One region of the Klebsiella sp. B345 genome, then DNA from elsewhere that is predicted to be linked to it. Evidence: predicted binding sites of a transcription regulator. Region 1 holds the regulator's gene; the other holds the start of a gene.
The links. Region 1 encodes sigma-54, which starts transcription at its own class of promoters, with help from an activator protein. Its sites were predicted from a motif close to GTTGGCACANNTTTCGCTNT; they were not measured.

Region 1 (8,174 bases):
GCGGGGGAATCGCACTCTTTAGCGTTCTGCCGGTGCCTTTTTCCGCCGTCATGCTGGAGCGGCAGGTTGGCGCATGGTTGCACGGTGATTTCCACTACGTTGCCCATTCGGACTGGGTCAGCATGGATGAGATATCACCGTGGATGGGGCTGGCGGTTATTGCGTCAGAGGACCAAAAGTTTCCCGAGCACTGGGGCTTTGATGTGTCGGCGATAGAAAAAGCGCTGGCGCACAATCAACGCCAGGAAAATCGCGTGCGCGGTGCTTCCACGCTGTCGCAGCAGACGGCGAAAAACCTGTTCTTGTGGGATGGGCGCAGCTGGTTGCGCAAAGGGCTGGAGGCCGGGCTGACGGTCGGCATTGAGACGGTGTGGAGCAAGAAACGTATCCTGACGGTCTATCTGAATATTGCCGAGTTTGGCGAAGGGACGTTTGGTGTTGAAGCCGCCTCTCAGCGTTTTTTTCATAAGCCGGCCAGCAAGCTAACCGCTTCGGAAGCCGCGCTTCTGGCGGCGGTACTGCCTAATCCGATCCGCTTTCGCGCCGATGCACCGTCCGGCTATATTCGCAGTCGCCAGGCGTGGATCCTGCGTCAGATGCGCCAGTTAGGCGGAGAAGGGTTTATGCGGGCGCATAAGCTGGACTGAAACAGGACAGGGGGCGTGAGCCCCGGTCAGCATCGCGCGGCCGGGGAGTGCATCAGGTAAAGGCTAATCTTCGTCAAAACCGGCGTTGAACAGTGCAATGACCGCTGCCAGCGCCTCTGCTTCTTGCGGACCGTTGGCCTCAATCTCAATTTGCCGACCCTTTGCTGAGTCGAGCATGAGCAAGGCAATCACACTATTGGCTTCGGCTTCCGTGCCTTCATCATTGCGCAGCAACACTTCTGCGTCATAATTTTGCATCAGCTCAAACAGCTTCATCGCCGGGCGGGCGTGCATACCCAGCTTATTCGTGATTTCAACGGTCTGCTTTACAGTCATGATTTGCGTTTTTCCAGCGTCCGATGGCGAGACTGCACATTCTTGCCGCGTGAGCGGAAGTAATCAGCCAGTTGCTCGGCAATGTAGACCGAGCGATGTTTACCGCCGGTACAACCAATAGCCACCGTCAGATAGCTGCGATTATTGGTCTCCAGCATCGGTAACCATAGCTCAAGATAGCTGCGGGTCTGGTAAATAAAATTGTGAACTTCCGTGTGCCGGTCAAGGAAGGCCGCCACCGGTTTATCCAGCCCGGTCATTGGACGCAGTTTGGGATCCCAGTGCGGGTTGGGTAGGAAGCGCACGTCGAAGACATAATCGGCATCAATCGGGATGCCGTGCTTAAACCCAAAGGATTCAAAGACCATGGTCAGTTCGCGCTCACGCTTACCGAGCAGGCGCGTACGCAGCATTTCTGCTAGTTCATGCACCGACATTTCGGAGGTATCGACGATCAGGTCTGCGCGGGAACGCAACGGTTCCAGCAGGGCGCTCTCTTCGTCAATTGCGCTTTCAAGCGACAGATTCTTGCTCGACAACGGGTGCAGACGGCGCGTGTCGCTATAGCGGCGGATCAGCGTGTTACGGTCGGCATCAAGGAACAGGAGCTGAGGTGAAAACGTCTCTGGCAGGTTTTTCATGGCCTGCTCAAAGATCTCCGGTGATTCCGGCATATTGCGCACGTCAATGCTGACGGCTGCTGACATGTTTCTGTCGGCCAGCGAGCGGGCCAGTTCGGGCAGCAGCACAACCGGCAGGTTATCTACGCAGTAGAAACCCATATCTTCCAGTGCCCGCAGGGCAACGGATTTCCCCGAGCCTGAGCGGCCACTGACGATCATCAGTACCATGTACCGTTTCTCCTCAGTACGATAAAGAATGAAGTGCGACTCTCGTTAACTATCATCGCTGCTTCCTGCTTCGGTGATGATCTCATACAGTTCTTCATCGCTTTGCGCTGCGCGCAGGCGACGACAAATGGTTTTATCTGCCAGTCGCTTCGCCACCAGCGACAGCGTATGCAGATGAGTCTTGGTCTGATCGGCCGGCACCAGAAGTGCAAACAGCAGATCGACCGGCTGGTTGTCGATGGCATCAAATGCAATCGGGGTTTCCAGCTGGACAAATACGCCAACCGCACGCAGCGTATCCTCTTCGAGCTTGCCATGAGGAATGGCAATCCCATTGCCAATCCCGGTGCTGCCCATTTTCTCGCGAGTGAGAATAGCTTCAAACACCAGTTGTGGCGGTAAACCTAGCTGTTTAGCTGCCAGCTCACTGATGATTTCCAGCGCGCGTTTTTTGCTCTGGCAGTGAACCTGGCTACGGGTACATTCCTGGTTAAGGACGTTGCTCAGTTGTAGAGCCGAATCGTTGTTCATCATAATTTCACCTGAGCGCCCCTTGCCTGCTACCCATTAAAGCGGGTAACAGGCGAGAGCAACGCCCGGACAATTAGTGTTGTTTTAGTTTATCTTTATGTTTTGTTAACTGTCTTGCCAGCTTATCGATAAGACCATCGATAGCGGCGTACATATCCTGCCCTTCCGCACTGGCATGGATTTCGCCACCGTTGACATGCAGATTGGCATCCGCAATTTGCGTTACCTTCTCTACTTTTAACACAATGTAGACCTGGTTGATCCGGTCGAAAAACTGCTCCAGTTTGCTGAACTTCGCGTTAACGAAGTCGCGCAGTGCAGGGGTGATCTCGACGTTGTGTCCTGTAATGTTGAGCTGCATAGTGTCTTCCTTATCGGTTGTGTCAGACCAGTTGTTTACGCTGGTTGGACGGCGGAATGGATAAAGACTCTCGGTACTTGGCAACGGTACGGCGCGCGACCATGATACCTTGTTCGGACAGTATGGTGGTGAGCTTACTGTCACTCAACGGCTTCGCGGGGTTCTCCGCGGCGATTAACTTCTTCACCAGCGCACGAATGGCGGTGGACGATGCCTCGCCGCCGCCTTCGGTACTGACGTGGCTGGAGAAGAAATACTTCAGCTCAAAAATACCGCGCGGACTGTGCAGGTATTTTTGAGTGGTGACACGTGAAATGGTGGATTCATGCATTTCGACGGCCTGGGCAATATCCGCCAGCACCATCGGTTTCATATACTCTTCGCCCTGCTCGAAGAAGGCCTGCTGCTGCTCGACGATGCAGCGGCTGACGCGCAGCAGCGTATCGTTACGGCTTTCCAGGCTCTTAATTAGCCAGCGGGCTTCCTGCAGGTTGCTGCGGATAAACTGGCTGTCGGCGTCATTGCGAGAGCTGTTACCCATTGCGGCATAGTGCTGATTGATTTTCAGACGCGGGATACTGTCGGAATTCAGCTCCACTACCCAGCGGTCGCTAACCTTGCGTACCAGAACGTCAGGAATGACGTACTCTGGCTCACTGGTCTGGATCGACTGGCCTGGGCGAGGATCGAGCGACTGGATCAGGTTAACCGCTTCTTTCAGCACATCTTCTTTAAGGCGCGTCACGCGCATTAAGGAACGAAAATCATGGTTGGCGAGCAGATCAAGATGATCGCTGATGATCAGCCGGGCCTCTTCCAGCCAGGGCGTCTCTTTCGCATATTGTGAAAGTTGAACCAGCAGGCAGTCGCGCAGATCTTTCGCCGCCACGCCAACCGGATCAAAACGCTGGATACGTTTTAGTACCGCTTCAACTTCTTCGAGGCCGATCTCTTCATCGTCGATGCTCTCGACAATGTCTTCGATCCGAATAGTGAGATAGCCCGTATCATCGACGGCATCGACGATAGAGGTGGCGATGGCGCGATCGGTATCGGTAAATGGCGTCAGCTCGACCTGCCACATCAGATAATCCTGCAGGCTTTGGGTCGTTTCGCCTTGATAGACCGGCAGCTCGTCGTCCTGATAGTCAACGCCGTTTCCTGATGGTGTACCGGCGGTGTAGATCTCATCCCAGCTGGCGTCGAGGGGCAACTCCTCCGGCATATCTTTTTGCTCAAGCGCATCGACCGTATCCAGCGATTCGCGGTCCTCGACCTCTTTGGTTTCTACCTCATCGTGAAGATCGGTTTGCTCAAGCAACGGATTACTCTCCAGCGCCTGCTGGAGTTCCTGCTGGAGTTCTAACGTGGACAACTGCAGCAAACGGATAGCCTGCTGCAGTTGTGGCGTCATGGCAAGCTGTTGGCTTAGCCTTAATTGCAAACCTTGCTTCATATTCAGGGCAAATATCTCCGGCTAAAACGTCTGTAACCTCTACCCTATCAGAGTCTGAAGTCTTCCCCAAGATACACGCGCTTAACCTGCTCGTCTTCAAGGATTTGCTGAGGCGTGCCGTGGGCAATCAGGTGACCCTGGCTAACGATATAGGCACGTTCACAAACGGCCAGCGTTTCCCTGACGTTATGGTCGGTGATCAGTACCCCAAGACCGCTGTCTCGCAGGTGTTCGATGATCCGTTTGATATCGATAACGGAAATCGGATCCACGCCGGCAAAGGGTTCATCCAGCAGGATAAATTTCGGGTTAGCGGCCAGCGCTCGCGCGATTTCGACACGACGGCGTTCACCACCGGAAAGCGCCTGACCAAGGCTGTCGCGCAGATGTTCAATATGAAACTCTTCCATCAGCTCTTTGGCGCGGTCTTCGCGCTGCTCGCTGCTGAGATCGTCCCGAATCTGCAACACCGCCATCAGGTTATCAAACACGCTCAGGCGGCGGAAAATGGAGGCTTCCTGCGGCAGGTAGCCGATACCCCGACGCGCGCGGGCGTGCAGCGGCAGCAGGCTGATATCTTCATCGTCGATGATAATGTTGCCGGCGTCGCGCGGCACAATGCCCACCACCATGTAGAAGGTCGTGGTTTTACCGGCGCCGTTTGGGCCAAGCAGGCCGACAATCTCGCCGGAGTTCACGGTCAGACTGACATCTTCCACCACGCGGCGGCCTTTATAGGCTTTAGCAAGATTCTTTGCAGTTAATGTTGCCATAACGAATTACTTACCTTTCTTTGACTGATCGCCACTTTTGTCCTGCAGCTGCGAAGGAACCAGAACCGTGGTTACGCGTCCGCCTTTGCTGCTGAACGCCTGCATTTTCTGCTCTTTCACCAGGTAAGTGATCTTGTCACCCTGGATGTTGCTGTCGAGCTGATCCAGGTGCGCGTTGCCGGTCAACACCACAAAATCGTTCTGCAATTCATAATGCATTTTATCGGCGCGGCCTTTCACCGGTTTGCCGTTGTCCTGCATCTGATAGAAGGTAGCCGGGTTGCCATAACCGTCGATCACTTCTTTGCCTTTTTCCCCGCCAGGACGGGTGACGACCACCTTATCCGCGTTGATTTTGATGGTGCCCTGGGTGACGACCACATTGCCGGTAAAGGTGACGATATTGCCCTGCATATCCAGCGACTGCTGATCGGATTCGATGTGGATCGGCTGATCGGTATCACCGGTTTTGGCCAGTGCCGGCAGGCTGGCGGCCAGAATGGCGCTGGCGAGCGCAATCTTAAGGCTGAGTTTGTTTGTTCTGAATTTCATAAGAGGTTCTAACCTTTTCAATCAGCTCGGCAGTTTTGCTGCGCAAGTTACCGCGCATTTTCAGGCCGCTAGAATTAAATGTTGTCCCGTACAACGTCACCAAGTCATCGGAGGTAACATCTTGTGTTACCAGGTTTATCTGGGCGTTATCCGTCGTAATTTTGCGCAGTTGAGAGTCCGCTGTCAGTGCGTTTACCTCAACATGCCCGTAAAGATACAGCATGCGGTCGTTGGTCAGCTTTGCCTTGTCTGCTTTGATAGACCAGGTCGGGACCTTATTGGTGTCAAAGGTCGTCATTACCGGTTTGGTGAACCACGATAGCGCCTCGGCGGAAAAATACTCCACGTGCTCAGCGATTAAGCGATAGTTAAGCGCCCCTTCAGGGCTGTAGACCACGGTATCGGTATGCTCACTGGTGTACGTTGGGTCAGCAGGATTGGCCTCTGGTGCAGGCGCGTCGTCCGTACCCGCCAGATTCAGGCCTATCAGGACCAGCGCGACCAGCGATAGTAAAATAATAACCCAACGTCTGGTTTTACTCATATTGATTGTCCTTTGGCCTCATCCAGCTTGCCCTGCGCCAGGAGTAACAAATCGCAGACTTCTCGTACCGCTCCACGCCCGCCATTGATGCGAGTGATGTAGTTCGCTCGGGGCAGCAGCAGAGGGTGGGCATCTGCCACCGCAACGCTCAGCCCGACTTCTGCCATCACCGGCCAGTCGATCAGGTCATCGCCAATGTAGGCAACTTCCTCCGGATGGACCGCCAGCTTGCTTAATAAGTCACGGAATGCCAGCAGTTTATCAGACTGCCCTTGATACAGGTGCGTAATGCCAAGCGTCTGACAACGGTCTTCTACCAGTTTAGCTTTTCGCCCGGTAATAATCGCGACTTCAATACCGGAAGTCAGTGCACAGCGGACCCCATAACCATCCCGTACGTTAAACGCCTTCAGCTCTTCACCGTGGTTACCCATGTAGATAAGACCGTCGGACAGCACGCCGTCAACGTCGAGGATGAGTAAACGGATCTTCGCCGCCCGCTCGATAAACTCAGCGCTTACCGGTCCGTAACAGGTTGCCAGCAGAGCATCAGCATTATTCATTATTTTATCCTTACTTACACTACGCCTGCGCGCAGGAGATCGTGCATATGTACCACACCCAACAGATGGTCGCCATCGGCAACTAACACGCAGGTGATATGACGTGACTGCATCAGGTTCAGCGCATCCACGGCCAGAATGCCGGGGCGGATGCGGATCCCCCCCGGTGTCATCACCTCGGCGATGCTGGCGTTACGCATATCGACGCCGGTATCGAACACCCGGCGCAGGTCACCATCGGTGAAGATTCCAATGATGTTCATGTCGTCGTCGCAGACTGCCGTCATGCCTAAATTTTTACGCGTGATTTCCAGCAGCGCATCGCGCAGGGTTGCCGTCACGTTGACATGCGGGATTTCATCACCCGTATGCATAATATCATTGACCCGCAGCAGCAGCTTACGACCCAGTGCGCCGCCAGGATGCGACAGGGCGAAATCTTCAGCGGTAAAACCACGAGCTTCGAGCAGCGCGACCGCCAGGGCATCACCCATCACCAGTGCGGCGGTAGTGCTGGAGGTCGGGGCCAGCCCTAACGGACAGGCTTCCTTCAATACTTTCACGCAAAGGTGAATATCTGCCGCCCGCGCCATGCTGCTTTCCGGGCGACTGGTCATGCAGATGAGTGGCACCTGCTGGCGTTTCAGGACCGGAATCAGCGCCAGGATCTCGTTTGATTCACCGGAGTTGGAGAGCGCAATGATAACATCTTGCGGTGTCACCATGCCTAAGTCACCGTGGGCTGCTTCGCCGGGATGAACGAAAAATGAAGGCGTACCGGTGCTGGCGAAGGTGGCCGCCATTTTACGCCCGATATGGCCAGATTTGCCCATCCCCATCACCACCACTTTCCCGCTACAGCGGAAGATCTTTTCGCAGGCCTGCGTAAAATCGGCGTTAATGTATTGATCGAGTTGAGCCAGACCTTCACGTTCAATGTCCAGCACTTCACGTCCTGCCCGTTGAAAGTCAAAATCCGTTGGCAAATCTATTTGCGACATAATGTTATCCCGAGTCATTCAACGAAGAGCGGTGCTGCCCAGTACAGCATCGCCAACCAAACTACAAAACCGCCGACCAGGAGCGCACCGACAAGACGGCTTAGTTGTTGCTTACGGCGCCAGCACAGCAGGGCGAAGATCACGCTGACGAACATCATGACCGCGTAGTCGCGGGTAAATGCCTCCGGTGCGAACCCGCCCGGTGCAATCAGTGCCGGTAAGCCAAGAACCAGGGCAATATTGAGAATATTCGCGCCAATAATATTGCCGATGGCGATGTCATCTTCCCCTTTTCTCGCCCCGGCGATCGCCGTCGCGAGCTCCGGCAGGCTGGTCCCGATAGCGACCACCGTCAGACCGACGGTCAGCTCGCTGATAGCAAAATAGTTAGCCAGCACGGTGGCGTTGTCCACGACCATTCGGGTGGCCATCGGCATTATAATCAGGGCCACGCCTAACCATAGCAGGGCGACCGGAAGCGAACCTTCCCGCGGGAGTTCAGCCATCTGCTCCCGGGTCAGACTATCGCTGCCCTGGCGTTCAGCAATGCGGGCGATTT
Region 2 (8,174 bases), 620 kb from region 1:
CAGGCAAGGGCGAGGAAGCCGACAGGACATGTACTCAGGATGAGTGGTCAGGAGCGCCAGGAGGCGAAGACCAGGGATTACCGTCAGGATGACAAACGTCTGGAGACGTTTTGATAAGGAAAGGGATGTAACAAGGACTGTTATTAGCTAAAGGAAAGACAGGGTGTGTCGTTAGCTAACAAGGAAAGTGGAAACCCGTTAAGGGTTGTCAGTGAGGAAAAAGGCGACAGTGTAATCTGTCGCCTTTTTTCTTTGCTTGCTTTCTGCTAGATTCCGCCTCAATTCTATACTGAAGAAAACGAATCTGAAGATTACTGACATGAAAAAACCGACATCTGCACCCCGCGGCAAAACGCAGCGCAAGACCCGTGAAGAAATGAACCAGGAAGCCCGCGACCGCAAGCGCCAGAAAAAACATCGTGGCCACGTCGCAGGGAGCCGCGCAACCGGCGGCGATACCGCTTCATCTGGCAAAAAACAGGGCCAACAGCAAGATCCACGTATTGGAAGTAAAAAACCGATTCCGCTGGGCGTCACTGAAAGTACCCCGGCTCCTAAGCAGCACAAACCGAAGAGCGAGAAACCTATGCTTTCACCGCAGGCTGAGCTGGATTTGCTGGAAAACGATGAGCGCCTGGACGCGCTGCTGGAACGTCTGGAAGAGGGTGGTTCCCTGAATGCTGAAGAGCAGACCTGGGTTGATGCCAAACTCGATCGTATTGATGAGCTGATGCAGCAGCTTGGCCTGTCCTACGACGATGACGAAGATGAAGAAGAAGAAGAGCGTCAGGAAGATATGATGCGCTTGCTGAAGGGTGGAAACTAACGTTTGCACTCAGTCGGATTCCCGGTCCTGCTTATAACCCTTCTGGTTATATGTTATCTGCTGTGGTTATTCGCTAAACTACGACGGTTGTCGCGGCGTCAGAAATGGCTGCGCAACCGGCTCATTACCCGAGATATGGTTGGGCCGGGGCGGCGTACCCGTCGGCGGCACCATCGGAAGGAGTGAGCATGTCTGAGCAGTTAATCGACTGGGATCTGGCCCTGATCCAGAAATATAACTATTCCGGGCCGCGTTATACCTCGTATCCCACCGCACTGGAGTTTTCTCCTGAATTTGGCGCGGCTGAATTTGGTGAGGCGGTGGCCCGCTACCCGCAGCGCCCGCTTTCGCTGTATGTACATATCCCGTTTTGCCACAAGCTGTGCTATTTCTGCGGCTGCAATAAAATTGTGACCCGCCAGCAGCATAAAGCCGACCAGTATCTGGATGTCCTGGAGCAGGAGATTATTCATCGTGCGCCGCTTTTTAGCGGGCGTCAGGTGAACCAGCTGCACTGGGGCGGTGGCACCCCTACCTACCTGAATAAAGCGCAAATCAGCCGGCTGATGCAACTGCTGCGCAGCCATTTCAATTTTAACGCTGATGCGGAGATCTCAATAGAAGTCGATCCGCGCGAAATTGAACTGGATGTCCTGGATCATCTCCGATCGGAAGGATTCAATCGCCTGAGTATGGGGGTGCAGGACTTTAACAAAGAGGTTCAGCGCCTGGTCAACCGTGAGCAGGATGAAGCCTTTATTTTTGCCTTGCTCAACCATGCGCGTGAGATTGGCTTTACGTCGACCAATATTGACCTGATTTACGGCCTGCCAAAACAGACGCCGGAGAGCTTCGCTTTTACGCTGCAAAAAGTGGCTGAGCTTAACCCCGATCGCCTGAGCGTCTTTAACTATGCGCATCTGCCGACGCTATTCGCCGCCCAACGTAAAATCAAAGATGCCGACCTGCCTTCCGCGGAGCAGAAGCTGGATATTCTGCAGGAGACTATCGTGTCGCTCACCGCGGCCGGCTATCAGTTTATCGGGATGGATCACTTCGCGCGTCCGGATGATGAGCTGGCGGTAGCCCAGCGTGAAGGCGTATTGCATCGCAACTTCCAGGGCTACACAACCCAGGGTGATTCGGACCTGCTGGGGTTAGGGGTATCGGCGATCAGCATGATTGGCGACGCTTACGCGCAGAACCAGAAAGAGTTGAAGCTCTATTATCAACAGGTTGATGAACGCGGAGACGCACTCTGGCGCGGCATTGCCCTGACCCGCGATGACGGTATTCGCCGTGACGTTATCAAGGCGTTGATCTGCCAGTTCAGCCTCGATTATTCGGCGATAGAAGCCCGCTGGGATCTCGATTTTCAGCGCTATTTCGCCGACGATCTGGCCCTGCTGGCGCCGCTGTCAAAAGACGGGCTGGTGGATGTCGGTGAGAAGGGGATTCAGGTGACGCCGAAAGGCCGCTTGCTGATTCGCAACATTTGCATGTGCTTTGATGTCTATCTGCGCCAGAAAGCGCGGATGCAGCAGTTCTCCCGGGTGATTTAAACGCGGCCCCGGCAGACGTGGTGTCTGCCGGGGTCGATAGCCTTTATTCCATGCCTAACTCTTTCAGCTTGCGTGTCAGAGTATTACGTCCCCATCCCAGCAGACGAGCGGCTTCCTGCTTGTGCCCTTGCGTGTGGCGCAGCGCGGTGGTCAGCAGCGTACGCTCCATTTCCGGCTGTGCTTCTGAAAGCAAGTTTTGATGACCGGATCGCAACGCGCGGTCGGCCCATTGCCCTAACAGCGTTGCCCAGCTATCCGGTTGCATATGAGTCGGGCTATCCGGAATTGACGTTTCAAACAGCTCGCTGGGGAGATCCTGAGTCAGTACTTCCTGACCCGCGGCCATGACGGTCAGCCACCGGCAGGTGTTCTCCAGCTGCCGCACGTTGCCGGGCCAGGCCAGACGCGTCAGCGCGGTTTCCGTTTCCGGATGCAGCTGTTTGGCTTCGACGCCCAGTTCCCGGGCGGCAATTTGCAGGAAATGTCGGGCCAGTCGTGGAATATCCTCGCGACGCTCACGTAGCGGCGGGAGATGCACACGAATTACGTTCAGGCGGTGGAACAGGTCCTCACGGAACTTTCCCTCCTGTACGCGCTGCTCAAGGTTCTGGTGGGTGGCGGCAATAATGCGGACATCCACTTTCACCGGCGCATAGCCGCCAACGCGATAGAACTGGCCATCGGCCAGAACACGCAACAGGCGCGTCTGTACATCCAGCGGCATGTCGCCGATTTCATCAAGGAAAAGCGTCCCGCCGTCGGCCTGCTCAAAACGCCCCTGACGCACGGTGTTGGCGCCGGTAAAAGCCCCTTTCTCATGACCAAAGAGTTCGGATTCGATCAGGTCTTTTGGAATCGCCGCCATGTTCAGCGCGATAAATGGTGCTTTTGAGCGCGGACTGTGGCGATGCAACGCATGCGCTACCAGCTCTTTACCGGTCCCGGACTCGCCGTTGATCAACACGCTGATTGAGGAACGCGACAGACGCCCGATGATGCGGAAGACGTCCTGCATCGCCGGCGCTTCACCGATGATATCGGCCGTCGGGCTGGTGATCGTAATATTGCGCGGCTGCTGCTGCTCCTGATAGTGGCTGATCGCCCGGTCAACCAGCGCGACCGCTTCATCAATATCAAACGGCTTTGGCAGGTAATCAAAGGCGCCTTGCTGATAGGCGCTGACCGCCGCGTCGAGATCCGAATGCGCGGTCATTATGATGACCGGTAGCATCGGGTGACGCTGTTTAATTTGCTTCAGGAGCGCCAGACCGTCCATTCCCGGCATCCGAATATCAGATAACAGGACATCAGGCGTTTTGGTGGTGAGGGCGTCAAGCACCTCGTTGCCACTTTCAAATGTTGTACAGCTTAAGCCTGCTCCGGTTAGCGCGCGTTCAAGCACCCAACGGATGGAGCTATCGTCATCAACGATCCAGGCTATCCCTCGTTGCATAAACACCTCTATTTCCGAATAGGCAGGTATACCGAGAATTCGGTATGTCCCGGCCAACTGGTAAATTCAATTTTTCCGGAGTGCTGATCGATAAGACTGCGGGCGATGGAGAGCCCCAAACCGGTGCCGCCTTCGCGCCCGCTGACCATAGGATAAAACAGCGTATCCTGCAGCTGGGGCGGGATGCCCGGGCCATTATCTTCGACATCAATACGCGCAGTAAGGCGGTAACGTACACCGTGCAGGGTCAGTTGGAAGGCGGTACGGGTACGTAAGGTAATCTCGCCCCCTTCAGGCCCCAGAGCCTGCAGCGCATTGCGCACGATATTCAGCAAAACCTGTTCAATTTGGTCGGGGTCGTGCGGCAGTTCCGGCAGGCTAGGGTCGTAATCACGGATAAGTTTGACGTTATCCGGCAGCTCCATGGATACCAGCTTCACGACTCGCTCCGCGACCTTGTGGATGCTTTCAGTGACGTGCATCCCCGGGTGTTGCGGTCCCAGCAGGCGATCGACAAGATTTCTTAAGCGATCGGCCTGTTCAATAATCACGTTGGTGTATTCCATCAGTGCAGGGTCAGGCAATGCTTTACTCAGCAATTGCGCGGCTCCTCTCAGGCCACCTAACGGATTTTTAATCTCATGTGCCAGCCCGCGAACCAAATCCCGTGCGGCGATTTGCTGTGCGTGCTGCAGCTGTTCCTGGCTCAGGCGACGCTGATTATCCATCGGCGCCATCTCTAGCAAGATGAAGCCATCAGGCAGACGCTGTGCCGTCAAGGACAGGATATGGGAACGACTATCGATAACCAGCGTGACTTCGTTATCGGTAAACCCCTGGCCGGCGAGCAAGCTTTCCTGCATCAGGCCAATATTCAGGGAAAAATAGCTCAACAGTTCCGGGAGTGGCGTGCCGAAAAGCTTACGTGAACTTTGTGCCAGAAGCTGCTGCGCTGCCGGGTTCGCGTAATGCACCGCCAGGTCGTTATCGACCAATAAAATACTGTTGATTAAAGAGTTAAGGATCTGCCCAGCATCGGGCTGAGTGCCTGTTGCCATCTGACAGTCTCCTGAAATGAGTGCACTGTTATAGTGCAGTATAGCTTTTTATGGATAAAAAGCGCATGAGATCAGCATGTTGGTGGAGAAAAAAGCCCATCCTGAGATGGGCTGAAAGTTTCCACGGCAACAAAATACCCTTGATATGCCACGCCACAACATGGCATACCCAGGATTTACAGCAAAATTAGACGCTGTAGTACAGCTCGAACTCAACCGGGTGCGGAGTCATACGTACGCGGTCGTTCTCTTCAATACGCAGAGCGATGTAAGCATCGATCGCGTCGTTGGTGAATACACCACCAGCAGTCAGGAACTCACGGTCCGCGTCCAGCGCGTTCAGTGCTTCTTCCAGAGAGCCTGCAACCTGTGGGATCTCTTTCGCTTCTTCCGGCGGCAGATCGTACAGGTTTTTATCCATGGCTTCGCCCGGATGGATTTTGTTCTTGATACCGTCAAGACCAGCCATCAGCAGCGCTGCGAAGCACAGGTACGGGTTAGCAGCCGGGTCCGGGAAGCGCACTTCAATACGGCGTGCTTTCGGAGAGGTTACTACCGGAATACGGATAGAGGCAGAACGGTTACGGGCAGAGTAAGCCAGCATAACCGGTGCTTCATAACCCGGGACCAGACGCTTGTAGGAGTTGGTGGTTGGGTTTGCCAGGGCGTTGATCGCTTTAGCGTGTTTGATAACACCGCCGATGTAGAACAGCGCTTGCTCAGACAGACCCGCATATTTGTCGCCAGAGAACAGGTTTACGCCGTTCTTGGACAGAGACATGTGGCAGTGCATGCCGGAACCGTTATCGCCAAACATCGGTTTTGGCATGAAGGTTGCGGTTTTGCCGAAGCGGTGAGCCACGTTCTGCACTACATATTTGTAAATCTGAATTTCGTCCGCTTTTTTGGTCATGGTGTTGAAGCGGGTAGCGATTTCGTTCTGACCAGCGGTGGCCACTTCGTGGTGGTGCGCTTCAACAACCAGGCCCATTTCTTCCATGATCATACACATGGTAGAACGGATATCCTGAGAGGAGTCTACCGGCGGAACCGGGAAGTAACCGCCTTTCACGCCAGGACGGTGACCTTTGTTACCACCTTCGTATTTGGTGGAAGAGTTCCATGCGCCTTCGATATCATCGATAGCAACGTGGGAACCGGAGATGGACGCGCCGAAACGGATGTCGTCAAACAGGAAGAACTCTGGTTCTGGCCCGAACAGTACGGTGTCCGCCAGACCGGTAGAGCGCAGATACTCTTCCGCACGTTTGGCGATGGAGCGCGGGTCACGGTCATAGCCCTGCAGGGTGCCTGGTTCCAGGATGTCGCAGCGGATGATCAGAGTCGGTTCTTCATAGAACGGGTCGATCAGCGCAGTGGTCGCATCCGGCATCAGAACCATGTCTGATTCGTTAATACCTTTCCAGCCACCAATCGAGGAGCCATCAAACATTTTGCCTTCTTCGAAGAATTCGGCATTCACCTGATGAGAAGGAATTGTGACGTGCTGTTCTTTACCTTTGGTATCGGTGAAGCGCAGATCGACAAACTTCACTTCATGCTCGTTCAGCATCGTCAAAACGTGTTCAGCGGACATACTTAAACTCTCCCGGATTGGTCATTGTCGTCGTGGTAACGAAAACTTTTTTGCTACGTAAAGTGGCGTTGTTGCCTTAAAAAATATAAAGCGAAATCTGTGCCAACTTTTAAATTGCCCCCAAAAGGCGTTATCATGCACTCCATCGTGCAAAAGGGCTGCACCATTATGAATGCATTGCACTAATATAGTGCAATTGTGTGAACATTGGGCACCAGTTTGGTGCAAATCACCTATAAAAACCCTTTTAACGCGTCGTGAAAGCGATCACAAAGAAACTCTGCAATACTTGTTTGTGGAGGATGTTTGTGATCCTGTTTTGTACTGCGATTAATCCGTGTACAATAACGCGCTATTTCTAAATGCCTGAGGCAAAGTTGTGATCGAAAATTTGCGTAATATCGCCATCATCGCGCACGTTGACCATGGTAAAACTACCCTGGTCGATAAGCTGCTGCAGCAATCCGGTACGTTTGATGCTCGTGCCGAAACTCAAGAGCGAGTGATGGACTCCAACGATTTGGAGAAAGAGCGTGGGATTACCATCCTCGCTAAAAACACCGCTATCAAATGGAACGACTATCGTATCAACATCGTTGATACCCCAGGGCACGCCGACTTCGGAGGTGAAGTTGAACGTGTCATGTCCATGGTTGATTCCGTGCTGCTGGTCGTTGACGCAATGGATGGCCCGATGCCGCAGACGCGCTTCGTAACCAAGAAGGCATTTGCTCATGGTCTGAAGCCAATCGTGGTCATCAACAAGGTTGACCGTCCGGGCGCACGCCCTGACTGGGTCGTCGATCAGGTATTTGACCTGTTCGTTAACCTTGATGCGACTGATGAGCAGCTGGACTTCCCGATCGTTTACGCTTCTGCGCTGAACGGTATCGCGGGTCTGGATCACGAAGATATGGCTGACGATATGACTCCGCTGTATCAGACCATCGTCGATCGTGTTGCGGCACCAAACGTAGACCTGGATGGCCCGCTGCAGATGCAAATCTCCCAGCTGGACTACAACAACTACGTTGGCGTCATCGGCATCGGCCGCATCAAACGCGGTAAAGTGAAGCCGAACCAGCAGATCACTATCGTTGATAGCGAAGGCAAAACCCGTAACGGTAAAGTTGGTAAAGTACTGACTCACCTGGGTCTGGAACGTATCGAGAGCGATGTTGCTGAAGCTGGCGATATCATCGCGATCACCGGTCTGGGTGAGCTGAACATCTCTGACACCATCTGCGATCCGCAGAATGTTGAAGCGCTGCCGGCGCTGTCAGTTGATGAGCCGACCGTTTCCATGTTCTTCTGCGTTAACACCTCTCCGTTCTGTGGCAAAGAAGGTAAGTACGTTACCTCTCGTCAGATTCTTGACCGCCTGAACAAAGAGCTGGTGCACAACGTAGCGCTGCGTGTTGAAGAAACTCCGGATGCTGACGCATTCCGCGTTTCTGGTCGTGGCGAGCTGCACCTGTCTGTTCTGATCGAAAACATGCGTCGTGAAGGTTTCGAGATGGCGGTTTCCCGTCCGAAAGTTATCTTCCGCGAAATCGACGGCCGTAAACAAGAGCCGTTCGAAAACGTAACGCTGGACGTTGAAGAGCAGCATCAGGGTTCTGTCATGCAGGCTCTGGGTGAGCGTAAAGGCGACCTGAAAAACATGAATCCAGATGGC

Region 2: glnA (glutamate--ammonia ligase) is a predicted target of sigma-54. The motif match lies at 6,584-6,603, and genes of this name have one in related genera.

What each region holds. Positions count from the first base shown of each region.
Region 1 is NZ_CP180443.1:2,398,406-2,406,579, reverse strand. It holds gene mtgA (monofunctional biosynthetic peptidoglycan transglycosylase) at 1-647, shown strand, start outside; gene npr (PTS phosphocarrier protein NPr) at 711-983, opposite strand; gene rapZ (RNase adapter RapZ) at 980-1,834, opposite strand; gene ptsN (PTS IIA-like nitrogen regulatory protein PtsN) at 1,880-2,368, opposite strand; gene hpf (ribosome hibernation promoting factor) at 2,439-2,726, opposite strand; gene rpoN (RNA polymerase factor sigma-54) at 2,749-4,182, opposite strand; gene lptB (LPS export ABC transporter ATP-binding protein) at 4,230-4,955, opposite strand; gene lptA (lipopolysaccharide ABC transporter substrate-binding protein LptA) at 4,962-5,507, opposite strand; gene lptC (LPS export ABC transporter periplasmic protein LptC) at 5,476-6,051, opposite strand; gene kdsC (3-deoxy-manno-octulosonate-8-phosphatase KdsC) at 6,048-6,614, opposite strand; gene kdsD (arabinose-5-phosphate isomerase KdsD) at 6,629-7,633, opposite strand; gene ACMYSO_RS11265 (calcium/sodium antiporter) at 7,630-8,174, opposite strand, start outside.
Region 2 is NZ_CP180443.1:3,019,582-3,027,755, forward strand. It holds gene yihI (Der GTPase-activating protein YihI) at 320-826, shown strand; gene hemN (oxygen-independent coproporphyrinogen III oxidase) at 1,015-2,388, shown strand; gene glnG (nitrogen regulation protein NR(I)) at 2,432-3,841, opposite strand; gene glnL (nitrogen regulation protein NR(II)) at 3,850-4,899, opposite strand; gene glnA (glutamate--ammonia ligase) at 5,087-6,496, opposite strand; gene typA (ribosome-dependent GTPase TypA) at 6,876-8,174, shown strand, end outside.